2 regions of the Microbulbifer sp. ALW1 genome follow, and region 2 is predicted to be linked to the other one. Evidence: predicted binding sites of a transcription regulator. Region 2 holds the regulator's gene; the other holds the start of a gene.
What was found. Region 2 encodes FNR, which switches genes on or off when oxygen is low (the NO sensors DNR and NnrR bind a similar motif). Its sites were predicted from a motif close to TTGATNNNNATCAA; they were not measured.

Region 1 (11,054 bases), 2.1 Mb from region 2:
CGCCCTCGCGGAAATGCAAAGTGAATGGCAAAGCCTGAATGATGTAATCGGACAACTCACGGAGAAAGACTGATGGATTGGTTGCAGCGCTACGTGGAAAACGTCAAAACCTATTTGCCGGCTCGACTGCGGGAGGATGTGGGCAGCGAATTGTATTCGGGGCTGCAGGACCAGTGCGATGAGCTGGCGGATCGCCTGGGGCGTGCGCCTACCGAGCAGGAAGTCCTGGCACTGCTGCAGGAGCGCGGGCATCCGATGGCGGTGGCGGCGGCTTATCAACCTCGGCGCACCCTGGTCAGTGAGCCGTTGTTTCCCCTGTACCTGCTGGTGTTGAAATGGACTTTGCTGATACTTGCCGTGATGAGCGCGGTGGGAGTGGTGGCTTCCCTGCATGGCCAGGAAAGCCCCAGTTTACTCACGGCGGTCATTGGTTGGCTGGCCGGTGTTTACGAAGGGGGGATTCACGCTTTCGCCTGGGTGACTCTGGTGTTTTACCTTGCTGGCGAAGGACTTGGTTATCGCAAAGTCTTTGCCCGCTGGAACCCGCGCTCGCTGCCGAGAATTGTAAACACCGGTAACCGGGTTCCGCGCTTTGATTCTGCGGTGGAGTTTGTTGTCACCTTGTTGGCGATGGCGTGGTTGAACGACCTGTGGCGATTGCCCGGCGCAGACGGTGGGTCGTCACTGGTTTTGTCGCCAGCACTGGGTGCCATGTTGCCCTGGCTGAATATTGCCCTTGGCCTGAGTGTGGTTACATCGCTAGTCAAATTGTTCGCGCCTTATTGGACGTGCAACCGTCTGCTGATTGACGCGGCGCTGAATAGTTACTGGTTATTGCTGCTGGCGATGCTGTTGCGGGTCTATCCGCCGTTCTCCATCGAGTGGCGCAGTGGCGATTTCTGGCAGCCGGAGCAGGGTACCTGGCAGGTTTCGGTGGGTATCGTGATTGCCATTACTGCCTGGGATTTATTGGGTAATCTGCGGGGGTTAATTCGCGCGCGTATAGCGAGTTAAGCGCCGGTGGCGGCGGTTGCCGTTGTGGTGGTTGTTCTAGTCGGCGCTATCGATGGATTTACCCGTGGACAGCGCCAGGAAAGCCTGAGCCGGGGCCGAGAGGGCGCCGATACTTTTGGTCAAAACGCCCACTTCGTGCTCCACGATGGGTGCTGATAACGGGCGGCAGATCAGCCCGTAAGATTCCATCTGTGCCCTGCATAAACTGGGGACTGCACTGACACCGAGACCGGACTGCACCAATCTCCCGATGGTGCTGAGCTGATTGGCTTCACACAATAGCCGCGGTTTGGCCCCCGGGTCCTGGGCCTGAGCAAACGCGGCATCGGTCCAGCGCCGTACTGCGGAACCGCGGTTCATGGCGATAAACGGTTCCGTCCCCAGTTCCTGCCAGCGCACCTCCTTGCGCTTACCCTGTTTGTGCCCGGCCGGAAGCACTGCAACAAAGCGGTCTTTGGCGATAGGGTGAAATACCAGGTTGCCGAGATCATCTGGCCGAAAGCTGAACCCCAACTCCGCGCGTCCCTCCTGTACTGCATTTACTACCCGTTCCATCACGATATCTTCCAACACGATATTGATGGCGGGGTGCTGACGGTGAAAATAACGCAGTAAATCGGGCAGCGGATTCATGGCGAAGGCGGGGATGGCGGCCAGAGAAAGCTGTCCCTGTTGCAGCTGGAAGCGCTGCTGCACAGCATCCAGGGTGTTGTCCCAGTTGTGGAGTAGCTGTTGTGCTCGGTCCACAAACTGCGCGCCTTCCGGCGTCAGAACCAGCTGGCGGCCGTCGCGACTGAACAGGGCGCCCCCGAGAGACTCTTCCAGGCTGCGGACAGCAATGGAGATGGCGGGCTGGGAGACGTGCAGCTGGGCACTGGCCTCCGCCAGACTCTGGGTTCTGGCGACCGCGACAAAGGCGCGCAACTGCTTGACGGTGGTGCTCATGTGCGGGGACTGGCTCTTGATGAATGTTAAGTAAAATTTAATATTGGTTAATAAGTTTAAAATAGTCTTAAGTGTTAGACCAAGGCATGATTGTTCGCAGTGCGTTAAGGCCAATAATGGCTAGTATCCAAAATAAATGGCAAAGCACCGCTCGTAGAGAGTTCTGGTAAAGAGTTACAGACGGTGCCTTAAGCAGAGAGAGTCAGTATCCATGAGCAATCCCGCGCAGCCCCTGTGGCAACCCAGCCCCGAAGCGATCGCCGCTACTCAGGTGGACCAGTTCCGCCGTCTGGTCAATGAGAATCACCAGCAGACGCTGGCGGACTATCCGGCGCTGTATCAGTGGTCTGTTGAAAACCGGGAGGCCTTCTGGGGGCAGCTGTGGGATTTCGGAAAAGTGATTGCCAGTGAGCGTGGCGAACGCGTGCTGGGTAAGGATGTGATGCCGGGCGCCGAATGGTTTCCCGATGCACGCCTGAACTTTGCGGAAAACCTGCTGCGCTATCGCGACGACAAGATCGCCTTGGTGGAGCGGCTGGAAAATGGTCGCCGTCGACAGCTCAGTTATGCTGAGCTGTTCGCAAAAACCGAGCAGCTGGCGTCGGCGCTGGCTGGTGCCGGTGTGGGTAAAGGCGACCGGGTTGCGGGCTTTATGCCCAATGTCATGGATACCGTGGTGGCCATGCTGGCAACCGCCAGCCTTGGCGCCGTGTGGACTTCCTGCTCTCCGGACTTTGGTATCAATGGTGTGCTGGACCGCTTTGGGCAGGTGGAGCCGAAAGTGCTGTTTGCCTGCGAGGGCTACTTTTACAACGGCAAGACCATCGATTCGCTGCCGAGACTACAGCAGATCGTTGAGCAGATAAGCTCTATTTCCCAACTGGTAGTGGTGCCCGTTGCGCGGAGTGCCGAGCAGACCGCGGACGATATTGTCGGGCTGGATCGCGCAGTCACGCTGGACGCGTTTGTGGGCGCGGCACCGGAGCGGGCGCTCACCTTTGAGCAAGCGGAATTCAATCACCCCCTCTATATCATGTACTCCTCCGGCACCACTGGCGTGCCCAAGTGCATCGTGCATGGTGTTGGCGGCACCCTGTTGCAACACCTGAAAGAGCATCGCCTGCATACGGATATTTCCCGCGACGATACCCTGTTTTACTTCACCACCTGTGGCTGGATGATGTGGAACTGGCTGGTGAGTGGTCTCGCCTGTGGTGCCACCCTGGTGCTTTACGATGGCTCACCGTTTTATCCGGCGGCCCAGTGCCTGTGGGATATGGCGGACGAAGAGGAAATCAGTGTTTTTGGCACCAGTGCTAAATACATTGCCGCGCTGGAAAAAGCGGGCTGCAAACCGCGGGAAAGCCACAAGCTCGACCGTCTGCGCGCGGTGCTGTCCACCGGCTCCCCCCTGGCCCATGAAGGTTTCCGCTATGTGTACCGGGATGTGAAGGCCGATGTCTGTCTGTCGTCCATTTCTGGAGGCACGGATATCATTTCCTGCTTTGCCTTGGGTAACCCTGCACTACCGGTATATCCCGGTGAGTTGCAGTGCCGCGGCTTGGGAATGGCGGTGGAAGTGTGGAATGACGACGGCAAGCCGGTGCAAGAGGAAAAAGGCGAGCTGGTCTGCGCCAGCTCCTTCCCGTGCATGCCGATCGGCTTCTGGAATGATCCTGACGGCAGCAAATACCAGGGGGCTTATTTCGACAGTTGGCCCGGTGTCTGGGCCCACGGCGATTACGCAGAAATCACAGAGCACGGCGGGGTGATCATCTATGGTCGTTCCGATGCCGTACTGAACCCGGGCGGTGTGCGTATCGGCACTGCGGAAATCTATCGCCAGGTGGAGAAGGTCGAGGAAGTGCTGGACAGCATCTGTATCGGGCAGGATTGGCGGGATGACGTCCGGGTGGTGTTGTTTGTGGTGCTGCGTGAGGGCGTGACACTTGACGACGAACTGACCCAGAAGATTCGCACCACAATTCGCGCCAATACCACGCCGCGTCATGTTCCCGCCAAAGTGATCCAGGTACGGGATATCCCGCGTACCATCAGCGGTAAGATTGTCGAGTTGGCGGTGCGCAATGTGGTGCACGGCAAGCCGGTGAAGAATCAGGAGGCCCTGGCCAATCCGGAGGCGCTGAGGTTGTTCGAAAACCTGCCGGAGCTGTCCGGCGAGTGACTTTGTGACGGCGCTGCATTGTCGGCGCTGCATTGTCGGCGCTGCATAGTAAGCGCTGTATTGAAGCTCCACAGGTAACCATTCATCGACCCTGGGGGCAGCACGCTGAAGGCCGGAGCGAGTGATCGCCCGGCCTTTTATCCGCTTCCCCTGGCTAGTCGCTTTTGCTAGCCATCTGTTCTCCGCAGTCTATTGTGCGGCGTTCAGTTGGCCTCCACGTATCTACTGGCTCAGCCGAGCCTGCTCTTCATCCATTTTGCGCAATGCCATTCGGGTAAAGTAACCGCCCATCAGGCATACAAAGCCAATGATGCCCAGGCTGAGCAGGCCGGAAAAACTGGTGAAAAGGTCGATCATTGCATCCATGGTTGCCTCCGGGCTTTGTCTGCAGCGGGCACCTGAGTGGGTCCCGAGGGTTTGTCATTTACGGTTGTCTTTCACTGAGCTCAGTGTAAAGTGGCGCGCCCTGGGACCCTTGATCCAGATCAAGGGTGGCGACGAATGATGCGCTATGCCGCGCCAGCCAATCTGCGCTACCCTGTGGGTAATAAGATTTCTCAGTTCCTGTTTTAAACCGACGGCCGCAAACCAATAATTTCTAACCAATAACGTCACGGAAGATCAGCATGATTACATATCTGTATTGGGCCGCAGTCATTGCGCTGGTGGTGTTATGCCTGTTCGCCGGCAGCCGGCTGGGCAGTCTGGGCAAAGGCGCGATTGTCGCTGCCATCATCTTTCTCGCCGGTTGGCTCGCCTATTACTTCCACTTTGAACAGGTGTTCGTAAAACGCTTTGGCGGTGTGATGCGAATCTCGGTGCCAGAGGGGCATAGGCACCTGGGATCTACCTGGAAGGACGACAATCTCTGGGTTGAAAACTACGATCCGCGGACGAATGAGTGCATCTTCAGTGAGTATTCCAAGGGCAACCTGCTTGAAGGTCGGGTGATTATCAAGAATTGCAATCCGCTGATGGAGCGGGCTGGTAACCCGGCGGTGCCGCCACGCTAGTGATTGATGGGTGGCAGCCCTTGTGATTCGTCAGTAAATCACCGGTGTGGGCAGGGCAGAGCACCGTTTTTAAGTGTTGGGTGTAAAGACGGGTAAAGTTCACACTCCCCCGGCAACTTTCACCGATGTTCAGCATCGCAGTAGTGAAGATTGGCAAACGGATTTTGGTCTTGCACGATTCTCGTTTCGCTCCCAGAGCAAAATTTTTCTCCTTACTTATCGTCGCATTGCTGGCAGTGCCTGTGCTGCTGTGGCCGCAATCCGGCTTCGCGCTGCCGTTTTTTGACAAACTGCCCAAGTTCAAAGTACGAGTCTCCGAAAGCAAGGAGCTGCAGAATTGGCTGCGGGACAAGCTCGGTGAACAGCGTAAATCCAGCAGTGTGTTGAAGTCCTACGACGATCCTCTCGATGTTGCCCGCTATGAGCGCGGCACCTTGGAGAAACTGCTCCGTTCTCGCGGTTATTACGACGGCCGGGTGCGCCAGTCGGTCACCGATGGCGAGATTGAATACAGGGTGGTACCCGGCCCTGTTTATCGCATCAAGGCGCTGGATGTGAATATGCCACCGCGGGTGAAAGGTGGCTTTCCCGGGGTGGGGCTGAAGGTCGGGGATCCGTTGGAGGCCGAGAAGGTCACCGAGGGCGTCAAGCGCATTGAAAGCTACCTGGCGGACAACGCCTGCTTGCTGAATGTCGATGTGGATTACCAGGCAACGGTCATTCACAGCGAGCAGGCGGCCAAGCTGGAATACCGGGTAGCGAATAGTCCGGAAGTGCACATCGGGCAGGTCCACGTGCAGGGCCTGTCGACGGTGGATGAAGACTTTCTGCGCAAGCGACTGAAAATACAATCCGGGGACTGCTTTAACCGCAGCAAACTGGATGCGGCCAAGCTGCGACTGTTGCGCACCAACCTGATTGCCGGCGCTAATGCCGACGTGTCGGACCCTGAGTCGGGTATTGTCGATATCACTTTCACGGTCATCGAACGCAAGCATCGCACCATCCGCCTCGGGGTTGGTTACACCTCCGATGATGGCGGCGGTATTGCCGCAGGCTGGGAGCACCGCAATATTCTCGGTCGTGGTGAAAAAATCGAAGTCGAGACTCGGGTGTACGAGGCGAAGCAGTCCCTGAAGGGCGAACTGCGTGTGCCGAGATTCTTTCGCGATGATCAGGAATTTTCCGCCACAGCGGAAGCCTCCAATGAAGAGCGCGACGCCTACGATGCGGACTCGGTGACCATTGGTGGCACCATTTCCCGGCACCACACCAAGCACCGGACATTCAGTGTCGGCAGTGAGCTGAAGTTCAGTAAGGTGCAGGAAGAGGGTGAGGAGAGTGAAAACTATAACCTGTTGTCCTTTCCCCTCGGCATCAAGATCGATACCACCGACAACCTGCTGGATGCCCGGCGCGGCGCGACCGTTGCGATGGAAGTGAAGCCGTACTTTGACCTGCGCAGCAGTGGCACCCAGTTCACCAAAAATACCCTGGTAATGACCGGTTACCATACCTTCGATGAGGTTCGTTTCGACCCGACCCTGGCGCTGCGTATTAAAGCGGGTGTAATCAGCGGCGCGGACAACCTGGAAATTCCTGCGGACGAGCGATATTACGCCGGCGGTGGCGGTTCTGTGCGTGGTTATGCCTATCAGGCACTCGGGCCCCGACGCCTGATTCCGTCGACCGTCGCCGGTGAGCCGCCCACCCTGTCGGACCCCATCGGCGGGCGCGGCTTGAGTGAAATTTCGCTTGAGGGGCGTTTCCGCTTTACCGAATCCTGGGGCGGTGTGTTGTTTGTCGATGGCGGTAATGCCTATGCCGACCCACAGCCCAGTTTTGACGACTTGTATTGGGGGGCAGGTTTCGGGGTGCGTTATATCACCTCGTTTGCCCCGGTGCGGTTCGATATCGGTTTCCCGCTGGAAAGGCGTGAAGACGTCAATGACAGCGCCTATCAGATTTATGTGAGCCTGGGGCAGGCGTTCTGATATGCAGCATGAGTCACCAGCCAACCCTTCTCATCCGGATACCGGGCCTCTCAAGCGCCGGCGCAGACTCCGTGCGCCTCGCCTGGCCCTGTACGCCGTAATCCTGCTGTTGCCATTATTACTGGCAATTTTTCTGCTGGGGTCCGAGAGCGGCCGCGAGGCCTTGACCCGCGGTGGACTTTCCATTGCCCGGCATTATTTGCCGGATCTGGACATCACCGCGGAAGGGCTGCGCAGTCCCGAACTCGGGCGCTGGTATTTCGAGTTGTTGCGGGTGCGCTACAAGGAGCAGCCCCTGGCAGAAGCGCGCAAGCTCACTATCCATGTGGATTTGCAGCGTCTGTGGCGCAACCAGATCCATATTCCTGAGCTGAGTGCCGATTCGCTGCTGTTTGATAACACCGTGCTGGGGGAATACCTCCAGGCGCATGTAACCGAAGAAGAAGTGGAAGATGCCGCGGAAGAAGTCGACGATGCCACCATGCCGGCCATTTGGATCGAGCGTTTATCCGTTGGCCAACTTACGGTAATCGACCAGGGATTGAAAAATTTTCCTCAGGTTTCGGTAAATGGCTATGGCAGCTATCGCTGGCCGGACCGGGAATCGGAATTGTCGCTGAAGGTCGCTGAAGTGCAGGGCAAGCAGCTGCGCATACAGCTGGATGGCAGCATGCTGGATCAGGACAATTACCGGCTGACCCTCTCTGCCGATGAGCAGCCCGGTGGCTTCCTCGGCAAGATGCTGCAGTTGCCGGAAGGCGAGCGCCTGGATGCGGACGGCCAGCTGTTGGTCAAACTGTCTGGCGAGAACCAGTTACACCTTGCGGTTGAGCGATTCACCCTGCCACTGGTGCACCACAGCTTCGGTCTCACCGGCCGTGCGGATGTGGTGCTATCTCCCTGGTCCGTGGCAACGGACGACCTGGTGCTGACGGTGGACGATAGCCGCAATACCGTCAGCGGCAACATCAATGGCGAGGAAATGGCATTGCAGCTGCAGCTGAATAAACTGCCGCTCGCCATTTCCCAGCCCTGGCAGGACTACCTGCAGGGTGGTTGGCTGTCGGCGGATCTGGATATCCAGGGGCCACTGAAACAGCCCAGTGCCAACGGTAGCCTGGAACTGCGGTCCAGCTACCAGCAGCAACCACTTCACCTTACCGGGGAAGTGGAAACGCTCGCCGATGATATTCATATCCGCACCGCGCGACTGAAACTGGCCGACACACAGCTGGATGTCAGCGGCAGTGTGGATATCGGTGGTGAGTCTATTGACCTCAAAGGGCTTGTAGAACAGCTGTCGCTGGCGGAAATCCGAAAAATTCTCGTCGCCCTGGAAGAAACCCGAGAAGTGGAGATACCCGCAGAGCTGGATGGCACCATTGAGCGGTTGCAGGTTACCGCGGCTGGCCCTTGGGCTAATCCGAAGCTGACCGTACAGCTGGCCAGTGATGTGCAATATCAGGAGCTGGAAACCCGGCTCGAAGGGCAGGCTGCGGGTGACCTGAAGAAGTTTGCCATCAGCCATCTACTGCTAGAGGGGGAGAACCTGAGAGTTGGTGGTAGCGGCGAAATCAATATCGAGGGCAAAGCCCTGCAGTTTCAATTGGATGTCGCCGCGCGGGGATTCGAGCCGGAGCAGTTCGGGGTACCAGTGGATCCCGGCACTACGGTAGATCTGGATGCTGTGGTTTCGGTCAAGGGACCCTGGGATAACCCGAAAATGTCCGCGCGCCTGTCTTCGGATGGTCACTACCGCGAGTACCGCTATCGCCTGCGTGGTGGTGCCGCTGGTAACGCCGAGCAATTGACCTTCGATCGCCTGCGGCTGGATCTGTACACCGGTACCGCAACCGCAGCCGAGGCGGCGCCAGAGGGGGACCGCTCACTGGTTCCCGATGAAGTCGTTGATCCCGGCCAGGATTACCCGCTGGCGCAGTCCCGCGAACGCGTGACCGGAACCGGAGCCCTGGCGCTCGACGCTGAGCAGGCCCGCGAGCGCGGCAACGCCTGGTTGGAACTGAATGGTGTGGTTGAACCAAAGGCACAGCGCGCCAATGGCAGTGTCGCCGCGCGCAATATTCCCATCCGCATGGCAAAACTGGCCGGGGTGTCGCTGCCGCCGTCGCTGATGGGGGAAATCAGTATCGACGGCCAATTCTCCGGCCCGTTCAAATCGCCGCAAGCCAGTGCCAATATCCTGGGGAGCGGCGAATTCCGCGGCGAACCCTGGCACGTGCAGGGCGACGTGAGTTACGGCAGTGCGCAAGTGATGCTGTCGGAGGTCAAACTGCTGTGGGCCAACCGCAACCAGCTGACCGCCGACGGCAGCCTGAGTGAACAGGCGCTGGACCTGGAGGTGCGGGCGCAAGCGGTACTGGCGGACTTTGAGGAATGGATCAACGCCGATATCAGCGACAGTGGCGAGCTCAGTTTGTGGGCCACCGCCAAGGGAACGCCCCGGGAACCTGACCTGGCCGGGGAACTGAAAGTTCTGGGCCGGGCCCCGGCGCTGCGCGACGATGCACTGGTGCAATCTCCACTGACGTTGTTGCTCGAGTGGCAAACCCGCGCTGGAAGTTTGGAGGCCAATCTGGATGCCAGCCACGGTAGCCGCAGTGCGGCGGATGCCCGGGCGACCCTGGCAATTGCACCCATTCTGGAGCAGCTGTTCCGGGAAAAACCAGAAGGGGAGGAATTGCCGCCGCTGCCCGTGGATCTCGACGCGAACGGCACCGCGGACCTGGCGGCGCTGGGTGCCTTTTTTGATCCGGAAATACACACCATGCGCGGGCGTCTGGATTTCAACTTGTCTGCAGATGGAACCAGTATCGCCCCCAATGCCCGCGGCAAGATTCAGTTACAAGAGGGCTACTACGAGCACCGTCCCAGCAACACCCGTTTGCGCAAAGTGGTGTTTGTGGGGGAACTGACGCCAGATGCCTGGCGTATCGTGGAAGCGAGTGCCAGAGACGGAGATCGCGGAAGGGTGGACCTTGAAGGCGCGGTTACTTTCAATGCGCCGCAGCCGCCCAGCCTGAACTTCTCTCTTAACGCGAAGAAGGCGCACCTGTTGAATATGCCCGGCGCCAAGGGGGCATTCAGCGGTGAAATTCGTCTTACCGGTACCACCGACGACGCCCTGCTTGCCGGCTCGCTCAACTTGCGCCCGCTGGCGGTGCAGGTTGAGCATTTTATTGGCAGCAGCGTGCCGGAAATCGACGTGATAGAGGTGGAGATGGACAGCGGTGAGCGAGATATGGGACCGCCATTGATGGAACATATTCGCCTGGCGCTGGAAGTCGTACTGGATCAGCAATCTTACGTGCGCGGGCTGGGGCTCGATTCAGAGCTCAAGGGCAAGGTGGAGATTGCCGGCACCGCAGCCGATCCCCAGGCCTCCGGAACCTTGACCATCGTGCGTGGCAAATTCGACCTGTTGGGTAAAAAGTTCGACCTGCAGGACGGGCAGGTGCAGTTCGAGAACAACGTAGCGGCCATCTACGTGAAGGGGGTGCACACCTATGCCGAGGGGGAGATTACCGCGGAGATTTCCGGCACGACCGACGACCCCAAAATTGAGTTCAGTTCCAACCCCGCCGCCGCCCAGGATGAAATTTTCGCCCAGCTGCTGTTCGGCAAATCCCTGACGGATATTTCCCCGTTACAGGCGGTGCGCCTGGTCAGCGTGGTGCGCACCCTGCAAACTGGCAATACCGGGTTTGATCCGCTGGCCAGCACCCGCGACCTAGTCGGGCTGGATACGCTTGACTTTGAGTCTGAGGCCACCGATGAAGGAGACCAATATTCTCTCAGCCTGGGGAAATACATCACCAGCCGTATCTACCTGGAGCTGCAGCGTAGTACAGACCCTCTGAACCCCTGGCAGGCGGAGATGCAGAT
Region 2 (11,054 bases):
GCGAAAGCGCGGAAGCGGCGATTGACGGCGCCGACGTGGTGGTTTCCATGCTGCCCAGCGGCGAAGCGGTGCGTGCGCTGTATCTCGGGGCGCAGGGTTTATTGCAGGCGATGGATCGGGAAACCCTGCTCATTGACTGCTCCACCATTGCCGCAAACGACGCCCGCCAGGTGATCGCGGCAGCGGCTGAGCGCGGTATCGACGCGCTGGATGCCCCGGTCTCCGGTGGCACCGCCGCCGCCGCGGCAGGGACTCTGTCGTTTATGTGCGGTGGCGAAGACCAAACACTGGAGCGGGCGCGTCCGGTGCTGGAGGCCATGGGCGCAAATATTTTTCATGCCGGCCCCGCAGGCAGCGGCCAGGTCGCCAAAATCTGCAACAACATGCTGCTGGCCATTCATATGATCGGCACCGCAGAGGCTTTGCAGCTGGGGGTGGATAACGGGCTGGACCCGCAGGTGTTGTCGCAGATTATGAGTGCCAGCTCCGGCGGCAACTGGTCACTGGAAAAGTACAATCCCTACCCGGGGGTAATGGACAATGTGCCGGCCTCCCGGGACTACCAGGGCGGTTTCTCGGTGGCCCTGATGCTGAAAGACCTGGGGCTCGCCATGGATACCGCCGCTGGCAGTGCATCCTCGACGCCGCTGGGCGCGCTGGCGAAAAATCTCTACCAGCTGCACGGTGGCGATGACCTCAACAGGTCGCTGGATTTTTCCAGTATCCAGAATCTGTTCCGGCGTCCCGTCGGAGACTGAGTGCCGCGACCAACCTGCCGGCGCTTGATCTAAATCAAGCGCCGGTAATCCGTGGCCCGGTAACTTTGCGCGATCCAATAGTTTCCCGCTCATTCAGCTCCGGATCACAGGTTACGCGTAAATGGCCTCAAATCGCTTGGACAGCGCCCCCCCTCGCAGCAGTGATACCCCTTGTATCCCTGGCTCCTCTGGTACCTCTGGTACCTCTGGTACCTCTGACTCTGTTGCATCGGGGGTAGCTTCCGGAGACCTTTCTCCTGAACTGCTGGCGCGTTACGCGGGCCCATGTCCTCGCTATACGTCGTATCCCACTGCCGACCGGTTTACGCCGCTGCATGCCAATCGTGAATTACTTGCGGCGAATGGAAGTGGCAAGCCCTGGGAAGCATTGCGAGACGTGAGCTCCCTGTCGCTCTATGTGCATATCCCATTCTGTCGTTCCCTCTGCTACTTCTGTGCCTGCAACAAGGTAATTACCCAGCAGTATGGTCTGGCTTCCAGCTACCTGGAGCGTGTACTTGCCGAGGCTCAGTGGTATCGGGAACGCGTCGCACGGGTGCCTGTAACCCAATTGCACCTCGGTGGTGGTACGCCAACCTATCTGAACGACGGCGATCTGACGCGGCTGGTGCGGGGGCTCGGGGAGGTGTTTGATCTTCGCCCCGGAGAGGACGTGGAATACAGTGTGGAAGCGGATCCGCGGGTGCTGGAACTGGAAACCCTGGATACGCTACAAACACTCGGTTTCAATCGCCTGAGTATGGGCATCCAGGATTTCAATCCCGAGGTGCAAAGGGCGATCAATCGAATCTGCACGCCGCAGCAGGTCCGCACCCTGACCGATGCCGCGCGGGCGCGGGGCTTTGGTTCCATTTCCTATGACCTGATCTACGGTCTGCCCGGGCAGGACGTGCAAAGCCTGGAGCGCACCATCGATAAGGTGATTGAACTGGCACCGGATCGTATTGCTTTGTATCACTACGCGCATCTGCCACACCGATTCAAGGCGCAACGCCTGATCGACTCCGACCTGATTCCGTCACCGCAGGCAAAAATCGATATGCAGCTTGCCGCGACACAGCGGCTGACAAATGCAGGTTACCGGTTTCTCGGTATGGACCATTTTTCCCGCCCGGAAGACCCCCTTGCCGCGGCCGCCGACGATGGACGCCTCGCGCGCAATTTCCAGGGCTATACATTGATGCCCGCTGACGCGCTGATCGGCCTTGGTGCCTCGGCCATCAGCTACAGTCGCGATGGCTACTGGCAAAACCACCACGGCCAGAAGGAGTATGCGACGGCCATTGCCGAGCGCGGCGAGGCCATCTGCCGGGGCTGGTCGCTCGATGATGACGACCGGGTGCGGCAGTGGCTGATCATGGAGTTGATGTGCCATCTCAGGGTGGAAAAGCGCGCGCTGGAGCTGCGCACAAACACGCCGTTCGGACAGTATTTTGCCGCGGATCTGGCCCGGTTACGCCCACTGATTGCGGACGGGCTGATACGCGAATCAGAGCAAGACCTGGTGGTCACTGAGCGCGGTCGCTGGTTCCTGCGCAATATTGCCGCCGCTTTTGACCGGCACTTGCACACCGGGGAATCCGCAGCTCAGTACTCCCGTGTGCTTTAATCGGTTGCTGGAGATACAATTCCAGGATGGACGGGGCGGGGAAGCGCCCCTGAATTGGGAATTTCTTTCGAAAGATGCCGCGAAAAAAGAAGTCGCGGAAAAAGTTGCAAACGAACGGGCGAACGATCGACCGAAAGACTTATCGACGAACAGTTCATCGACGAAATAGTCATCGAATAGTGAAAGTGGAAATGACGATGCCGAAATCCTCACCAGCGGTCAATTGCGGAAACTGCTCTGTCAGAAGGTTGTGTCTACCGGTGGGGCTGAGTGAGGAGGATATCCAGCGCCTGGAGCAGGTCTCGCGCAAGAAAAAAATCCTCAAAGCCGGCGACACCCTGTTTCGCGCCGGTGATCCCTTTTCCAATCTCTATGCCATTCGCTCGGGCAGCTTCAAGTCTGCGGTGATCGGCGCCGACGGTGACACCCAGGTGACCCATTTCGCATTACCCGGTGAATTGCTGGGGCTGGATGCGTACAGCAGTGGTTCCCACCCTGGCTATGCGGAGGCGCTGGAAGAAAGCAGTGTGTGCGTACTGCCATTTACTCAGCTCGAAAATCTGGCGCAGCAGGTGCCCGCACTGCAAAAGCAGATTTACAACATATTTTCCGAAGAACTGAAGCAGGACAACGACGTGTTGCTACTGCTTGGCAAACGCTCCGCGGAGAGTCGTCTAGCAGCGCTGCTGATTAATATCTCCAGCCGCTATGCGCGACGTGGCTACTCGGCCAGTGAATTCAAACTTTCCATGCAGCGTATGGATATCGCGAACTATCTGGGGCTGACCGCGGAAACCGTCAGTCGCCTGATGTCGCGCTTTCAAAAGCAGGGGCTCATCCTGGCACAGGGAAGGGCGATTACGATTTTGGATCTTATCGCCCTTAGTGAGCTTGCCGGGACTCACTGCAGTTACGAGAACGGATAAAGTAATTAACGGGTTTCCTTCAGTGAGAGGCGCACACCCGTTAGCCTCTCACTCTGTTCACTTTGTCGTCTGTCGTTTGCGACCTGTGTTCAGCTGGCGACGGCGGACTCCCTCTCCGCAAGATCCTGATAAATGGCCTGGTAAAGCTGCTTCACGCCCCGGTGAAAATGGCAGCTCTGCCTGTCTGCCAGCGCGACGGTCACTTCTTCCCAGTCGGTGTCGGTCAAGTATTGATTGACCAGCGGCAGCAGAATTTCGTTTTCTTTTTTCATGTGTGCACGCTGCAGGGCGATATATTCCTGCGCGGTGCCGAACAGTCGTTCCCGTTCCACTGCGGCATCATTGGCGACTGCGTAAAACAGCTGGTTCATTGTGCGGGTGGCTTCGGCGACGGCCTTGTGTTCCGATGTTATTTTTTCAACCAGGTCTCTAATGTCCACGGGCTTGCCCAGCAACTGTTCGAACACGAGGTCTTCCACCGGGTGGTGCCACTGGTCCGGATAGACAGAAAAGTAATCCAGCGCCTCCAGGATCATGCTCAGGGTTGCGGGATCCCGATCTTGCTTTCCCAGTTCGTGGAGCAAATGTTCAAACACATCCAGCAGGTTCTGCATCTGCTTGTGGTCATCGCAGAGTTGTCGGTAAATGCCGTTCATATCGCGCCTCCTTGACGGGCAGTGACAATCGATAATCCCATTGTTGTCTGCTGTCAGAGGGAGAGCTTGATCTGAATCAAGCCGCGACAATATCGTGTCGCGGCTTGCGTCGACAGCGCAAAGCGAGTGCTATCGAGGAGAGGTGAAGTGAAGCCTGGGGGCCTCAGTGACGTTAGAAGTAATAATCCTGCAGATCGATCTGTTCCCAGTCGTACACCAGCTTGGGACCATCCGCGGTGACCAGGCTGACCTTGTCGGCCACCAGGCACTCGGACCAGTCGACCTTATTCATATCCACGATTTCCGCGCCGCCTTGCACCTGCACAATGGAGTCCTTCCATACCTGCTGGCAATTGTTTGGAACTTCACCCTTGATCAACAATTGCTGGCCCAGGTAGTTCTGGTAACGCAGCTGGGGCATGCGGTTCAGGTGGTAGCGCTCTTCCTCTGCCTGCAGGAAGAACTTGCCGTTTTCCTCGATCAGGGTGCCGCTGACGGTGAGCGTTTGTTGCGGCGGATTGGCGGCGCAGGCGGAAAGGAACAGCAGGGGAAGCAGTAAGCTCTTTTTTGACGACATCATTGTTACTCTTTGGTTATTTGTTACCAAAATAGCAAGTGAGGGTTGCAGAAGCGTTTCAGTTTGGTTGCAGCGGTACCGCGGGCAGGAAAAAACTGTCAGAACAGCAATCGGGAAGCGGAGGGGAGAAGGCATTATAAAGTCCGGCGCCAAACAGGGCGCCGGTGTGCAGTGAACACCCGGAGCGTTCAGGCTGCGTCGCTGTTCTTTTCCTTGTGGCCGTCTTTCAGGTGCAAGGCGACCTGTTTTTCCAGGCCTTCCAGCGCGTACGCCTGGCCAAAGCCTTTGACGTAGCGCCCGGCGCTGGGCTTCAGTTCAAACAGGTGGAAATCTTCCAGGCCTTTCAGGTGATCCATAACCGGGCCAAACTTCTCCCGCAGTTGTTCAATGCGCTCCTGCCAGAGAGGCGCCTCACGGCCGATCAGGCCCGCCTCCACATTGAACGTCACCCGCAAACGCGCAAACGCCTGCTTGGTATCCGCTTCATCTGCATTAAATATCACAGAAGCCTTACGGTTAGCTTTCAGGTTGGCTGCATGTTCGGAAAGGTCGGAAATAAACAGGTAAAAGTGACCATCGGCGGCCAGAAAAGGCGCGGTACTCGCGTGTGGGTACCCCTCTGGTGTCAGGCTCGCCAGGTTAAGTAGCTTGCGGGTGGCGATGAAGTCGCGCACTTCAGCGACCAGGTCGGCGCCGTCATTCGTCTTGGCGACACTGGTCCTGGCGGCACTGGCTTGTGGATCGACTTGTGGCGTGCCGGCTTGATTGTCGATGTTACTGTTGTTCTGTTCGGTCATGATCAGAATCCCCCGTCAGGAATGTTCAGCGCCGGCGCCTGCCAGCTGCTGCTTTAAAGCGTTAAAACGAGCAACCTGTTCCGGGATCAGTTTGCGCTCTGCATCCCGTCCCAGAAATACCTTGAATACACAATTGCCACTGGGGGCCAGGAATACGATGGAATGGCTCTCGGCCCCGCGGTGGGGTTTGCTCACAAAGGCCACTTCACTCAAGCCGTCCACCAGCAGGTGACCGTGGAAGGGGTTTTTGTGGTGCATGAAGTTGTAGTAGCCGTGGGCAATGCTGCCCCTGGGGAATTCCCCTTTGAATTCGAACACCGAGCCCTCGTTCTGCACGATGGTGGTGACCTTGCCCCAGCTGGGCAGTTCTTCAATCAGCGGCCACACCGCTTCGCTGCCGGCAAGTGAGGCCATGTCTGCGGGCAGGTTGGCGATGATTTGCCGCACGCTGGTGTCTAGCTGTTTTGCCATCTGCTCCAGGGTATGGCCCGGTTCGCTGGCCAGTAATTCCTGTACCTGTTGTTGCATGATTCGGTTTTCCGGCAATGTCTTAATTAGAGATGTCTTGAATACGGGCTCTTCAAGTGCAAATGGCGGGCCGCAGACAATCGGCCCGACTCGCACTCCGTTTCCCGGCAAATGAACAAGGGATCAGAAGCGGTAACTGGCAGAAAGCTTAATGTTGCGTCCGGGCATATACAGCTGCTGGAAGGCGACCCGATACTCCTCGTCCGCCAGGTTATCCAGCGCCAGCCCCAGCTTCAGGCCGTTGAGGTTGCCGGTGGCCGGTTCCCAGGTCACATAGGCATCCGCCAGAGTGTAGCTGTCGAACTCGCGGGCTTCGTCGTCCGGCAACTGATCCTGGGCGGAGACCAGTGAGGTACGCAGGCCGGTTTTCAGGTCGCGCTGCAGGAAGTAGTAACCCAGGTCCAGCACCCACTTGTCGGCGGGGATATTGCTCAGGTAGCTGTCATCTGACGGGTCCTTGCCCTCCGTCTGGCCGTAGCTCAGGCCCAGTTCCAGGTCGTTCAGCCGGTAGTTGGCGCCCAGCTCAAAGCCTTTCAGTTCCGCTTCGTCCACATTCTGGTAGGTGGTGTTCATGGGGAAGCCAAACATGAAGTGCGGATTGATGACCACCTGCTCGATAAAGTTATCCACCTTGTTGCGAAACACCGCGGCACGGGCGGTCAGCTGGTCGCTGTCACTGGCGAGGCCGCTGAAGGCAAAGTCTGCGCGCAGCTCGGTATTCTGCGCTTCTTCTGCTGCCAGATCCGGGTTGGGGATAAAGGTGTTGGCGAGGAATCCCATACCCATAAAGCTGAAATCACCGTAGGCGTAGTGGGTGCCCTGGGTGTACATCTCTTCCACGCCCGGTGCCCGGAAGGCTCTGGCGTAGCTGGCGGTCAGGTTCATCCAGTCGCTGGCTTTGACGGAGGCGGCGATGGACGGGGATACCGCGCTGTCATCGCGGGCGGAATCCACCAGCTGCTTGCTGTTTGCTTCAAAGCGGTCGTAGCGCAGCCCGGGGGTCAGGGTCAGAAGTTCGGCAAAAATGAAGTCCGCCTGGGCGTAGAAGCCCAGTACCTCGGAGTCCGCGTTCATATCTTCCGGCCGGTTGTCGCCGTCGCGCACGGTGGTGACGTCGTCCCGGTACCAGTCGAGGCCGTAGACCCACTGGGCGCCGAAACCGTCACTGGCATTGGTGATGGCAATACCGGTGGTGTTCACTTCGGTGTTGTCATTCTGACCGTTTTGTCCTTGAGTCGGACGGAATTCGTCGAACTGGGTGTCGTTGCGATACACGGTGAATTTCGACGTGTGTTTACCGTCCAATGCCTGCACCAGGTAGCTGGCGGTCAGGTTCTGGTCGGTAATGTCGCGTTCGATAAACGGCGAGCTGGTGCCCACATTGGCGTTGGGGTTGGACGGTACCCCTTCTTCGCGATTGTTATGGCGGAAGATGATATCGAAGCGCTGGTTATCGCTGATCTGGGCGCCGCCACGGAGGAGCAGGGCGGTGTTATCACTGGCGCTGTCTGCTAACTCTTCGCCGCCGCCAATTTCCAGGTTGTCGCGCTCGGAAACAGTTCCGTTTACCAGATAGTCGAACTTGCCGGATTGGCCGTAGATCGCCGCGGTGGTTTCGCTGGAGTCGCCATTGCTGCCCAATTCTTCCTTCAGGTAGCCGCCAAAGGTTTCACCGTTTTTCAGCAAGTCGCTGGCGTTTTTGGTCGACAGGGCCACCACGCCGCCGATGGCGCCGGAGCCCCAGAGGCTGGATGCCGGGCCCTTTTTCACTTCCACCTGTTTCAGCAGTTCCGGATCCAGCTGGTAAGTGCCGCGGTGGCCGGAGTTAAAGTTCTGGCGCGCACCGTCGATGGTTTGTAACACGCGCACGCCGGACAGGCCGCGGATATTGGGTGCCTGGTTGGAGTAGCGCGGGCCGCCTTCCACCTGAATGTTGGGTTCATATTTCAGTGCCTGGGCGATGGATTCCGGTTGCTGCTCTTCCAGCTGTTCGCGCTCGACAACCACCGTGCGCGCGTCTTTTTCCGTCGCGGCCGGGTTGCGGTCTGCGGCGACAACCACTTCGCCAAACTGGATTACCGGTTGATCACTGTGCGCGGTGTCTGCTGCCTGTGCCAATGTATTACTGGCACCCAGCGCCAGCAGTGCGGCGGCGAGAGGTTGGAGTTTCAGAGTCTTGATCTGGCCCATGGCGGTGCCCCCTTTGTGCATTTGTGCATTCCCAAATTGTTTTCTGCGCAGTTCAGTTACTTGCGTCACCGGTCGTTTTTTGTACGAGCAACAGCCTGCGGTTGTGCCAAAGAATATGTACAAATAATCTAATTGTAAATGCTAACAATTATCGTTTGAGTTTATTTGGGCGGATTGCTAACCTGTGGTCAGCCAAAAAACGTGAACGAGGAATGCCTGTGCGAGTGCGCATGACCGTGATGCTGATCTGTTCCTTTGTACTGCACGGGTGGTTGCTGTGGGCAAAGCCGGCGACGGAAGTTCAGGCGCCCTCGGCTGCGGTGGCATTGAAACTGGGACAGCTGAAGTTGGCGTCTGCGGCGGAACAGTCGCAGCCACAGCCGCCGGTAGAAAAAACGTCGGCAAGCCGGGGATTGCGTGATGCGATGCCGGCCAATCTGTCGTCGGAGGCAGCGCCATCGGAGAAAGCGGCACCGGAGAAAGCGCGGTCGAAGAAAGCAGGGGTGACGGATGCGCCTGATCTAAACCTAGAGCCAAAACCGACGCCAGTGGCGAGCGTGTCGCAGGCCCCGACACAGACAGTTGAACGAATGGACCAGCAGAGCCTGAGCGATATTCCGGTGCTGGTGGAGCGCCCTGCGTTCGCCAGTCCGCCTGCCGCACCGGTTTATCCCGAGCTGGCGCGGCAGCGCCGGCAGCAGGGCACGGTTGTGGTGGAAGTACAGCTGGATGCCTCGGGCACGCAAGTGGTGCGCAGGTTGTTGCGGTCGTCCGGTGTGGACAGTCTCGATGAGGCTGCACTGCGGGCGGTGGCGCGCTGGCACTTTCTGCCCTACCGGGAAAACGGCCGCGCGCGCCTGTCGCGGGTACAGCTGCCAATCCGGTTCTCTCTGTAACTATCCGCTGTAAACAATTGGCGGCACTGCAGAGGCGGCGCCAGATTAACGAGTGAAATATGTTCGTACATCAAACCTGGTCAGAGTTTTTTTCCCAACTGGGACCCATGGGCTGGCCGTTATTGTTGGTCTCGCTGGTGGCGCTGGCGTTGCTGGGCGAGCGCCTGTGGTTTCTGCTGACAACCGGGCACCGCGGAATCAGTGGATCCTTCAAACGTCTGCAGTGCACTGCAGAGTCCGGGCTGGATCAGCTGGCGCAGCAGTGTGAGCGTGAACGCGCCCTGGCAAGCCGCGCCACCGCGCTGCTGTTGCAGCACCGGAATACGGAAAAAGTGCAGCGTGAAGAGGTGGCCGCGGTGTGGCTGCAGGAGCAGCGCCGCCGGTTGCACAGTGGCCTGCGCCTGTTGATGGTGATCGGGATTATCAGCCCGTTGATGGGGCTTTTGGGCACGGTGCTCGGGTTGATCGGTATGTTTGCCGGCCTGTCAGGCAGCCGCGAAGCAGTGACCCCGGCGCTGCTGGCCGACGGCCTGGGTATGGCGATGCATACCACCGCCGCGGGTTTGATGGTCGCACTTCCGGCCATTGCCGGCGCGCACCTGCTGGCTATCTGGAGCGACCGCACGGTGGCGGACCTGGAGCACCTGTTCAATCGTGGGAACCTCTGGTTGGAAGGGTTGGACCCCTGTGCCTGCAAGCAGGAGTTGCCCCCGCGCGTGCCTGTATCGAATTGTGATCTGACGGTAGTGGCGCAGTGATCAATATCAATCCACCCAGTAAGCGGGATTTTTCCCTGGCCAACCTGGCACCGGATCTAACGCCGCTGCTGGATATCATTTTTATCGTACTGGTGTTTCTGCTGCTCACCGCCAATGTGCGGCTGACCTCACTGCCTATGGATCTGCCCGCCAGTGAGCGCGCCAGCGCGGCCATGCCGTCCAATCCGCTAACGATTTCCCTGTCCAATCGCGGCCCGGATCTGTGGGGGATCGAGGATCGTGGCTACAGTAATCAGAACGCATTTGAACAGGCGCTGATGGCAGCGTTGGTAGCTGGCCCCGAACGCCCGGTGGCTCTGGCCAGTGATCGCAATGTACCGGTACAGCGCATGCTCGATCTGTTTGCGCTGTTGCAGCAGCAGGGCGTTGAAGTGGCCGAGATTGCCTTGCAGCCAGACGCTGCCCAATAACCACTCTGAATTGTTATCGACCTATCGACGGGATACGCACCATGATCACTCTGGTAAAAAAAATAACGGCTGTGACTTCAACAATGATTTTGTTGTTGGGCGTTAGCCAGTATTGCGCCGCGGCGCCCGAGCGAGTGATCAGCGCCGGCCACTCGATTACCGAACTGGTGCTCGCGCTCGGCGGTGGCGACAGTCTGATCGCCGTGGACTCTTCCACCCGCCTGCCGGCAGATTTTCGCAAGGTCCCGGTGGTGGGTTACTACCGACAGTTACCGGTGGAAGGATTGCTGGCGCAAAACCCGCAACTGCTGGTGGGCGGAGAGCACATGGGGCCTGCGAATACACTGCAGCTGTTGCAGGATTCCGGGGTAGCCGTGTTGCAGTTACCGGAAGCGGAAAATGGCGAGCAATTGCTGGATAACATCGACCGTCTTTCTGAAGTGCTGGAAAAACCCGCAGCAATAATCAAGCAGGGCGTTCAGGCGCAGTTGCGTGCATTGATGGCAGCGCGAGCGGCGCTGGCGGAACCACCGCGTATTCTGTTTGTGCGCGCACAGCAGGGGCGTGGTGTTAAAGCGGCTGGCACCGGCACCAGCCCCGACAGCCTGATCCGCCTTGCGGGTGGCATCAATGCCGTGGATTTTTCCGGGTACAAACAGCTGTCGGATGAGGCGCTGTTGCAATTGCGCCCGGACTGGATTTTGTTTTCCAGTGATCAGGCGGAACAGCTGAACGATGGCCTGGCCCTGCTGGAATGGCAGCCGCTGCTGAAACTGACCCCCGCCGGAAAAACACAGGCGTTTTACGCGGTGGATGGCTATGCACTGCTGGGGGGGATCGGTCTCGCCAGTCTGGCCGAGGCGAAAAAGCTGAATGAAACCTTGGCCGCCCGCTGATGGCGGCAGTG

Region 1: the regulator FNR is predicted to act here: its motif matches at 4,620-4,633, upstream of GRX76_RS14660 (DUF3149 domain-containing protein).

What each region holds. Positions count from the first base shown of each region.
Region 1 is NZ_CP047569.1:3,517,573-3,528,626, reverse strand. Features, by position in the region: gene GRX76_RS14680 (PadR family transcriptional regulator) at 1-73, shown strand, start outside; gene GRX76_RS14675 (hypothetical protein) at 73-1,014, shown strand; gene GRX76_RS14670 (LysR family transcriptional regulator) at 1,051-1,959, opposite strand; gene GRX76_RS14665 (acetoacetate--CoA ligase) at 2,171-4,144, shown strand; gene GRX76_RS14660 (DUF3149 domain-containing protein) at 4,367-4,510, opposite strand; gene GRX76_RS14655 (hypothetical protein) at 4,771-5,157, shown strand; gene GRX76_RS14650 (autotransporter assembly complex family protein) at 5,328-7,151, shown strand; gene GRX76_RS14645 (translocation/assembly module TamB domain-containing protein) at 7,153-11,054, shown strand, end outside.
Region 2 is NZ_CP047569.1:1,435,852-1,446,905, forward strand. Features, by position in the region: gene mmsB (3-hydroxyisobutyrate dehydrogenase) at 1-758, shown strand, start outside; gene hemN (oxygen-independent coproporphyrinogen III oxidase) at 880-2,388, shown strand; gene fnr (fumarate/nitrate reduction transcriptional regulator Fnr) at 2,586-3,314, shown strand; gene GRX76_RS05905 (hemerythrin domain-containing protein) at 3,404-3,970, opposite strand; gene GRX76_RS05910 (hypothetical protein) at 4,143-4,550, opposite strand; gene GRX76_RS05915 (pyridoxamine 5'-phosphate oxidase family protein) at 4,736-5,344, opposite strand; gene hutX (heme utilization cystosolic carrier protein HutX) at 5,360-5,872, opposite strand; gene GRX76_RS05925 (TonB-dependent hemoglobin/transferrin/lactoferrin family receptor) at 5,996-8,083, opposite strand; gene GRX76_RS05930 (energy transducer TonB) at 8,281-8,958, shown strand; gene GRX76_RS05935 (MotA/TolQ/ExbB proton channel family protein) at 9,018-9,716, shown strand; gene GRX76_RS05940 (biopolymer transporter ExbD) at 9,713-10,147, shown strand; gene GRX76_RS05945 (hemin ABC transporter substrate-binding protein) at 10,189-11,043, shown strand.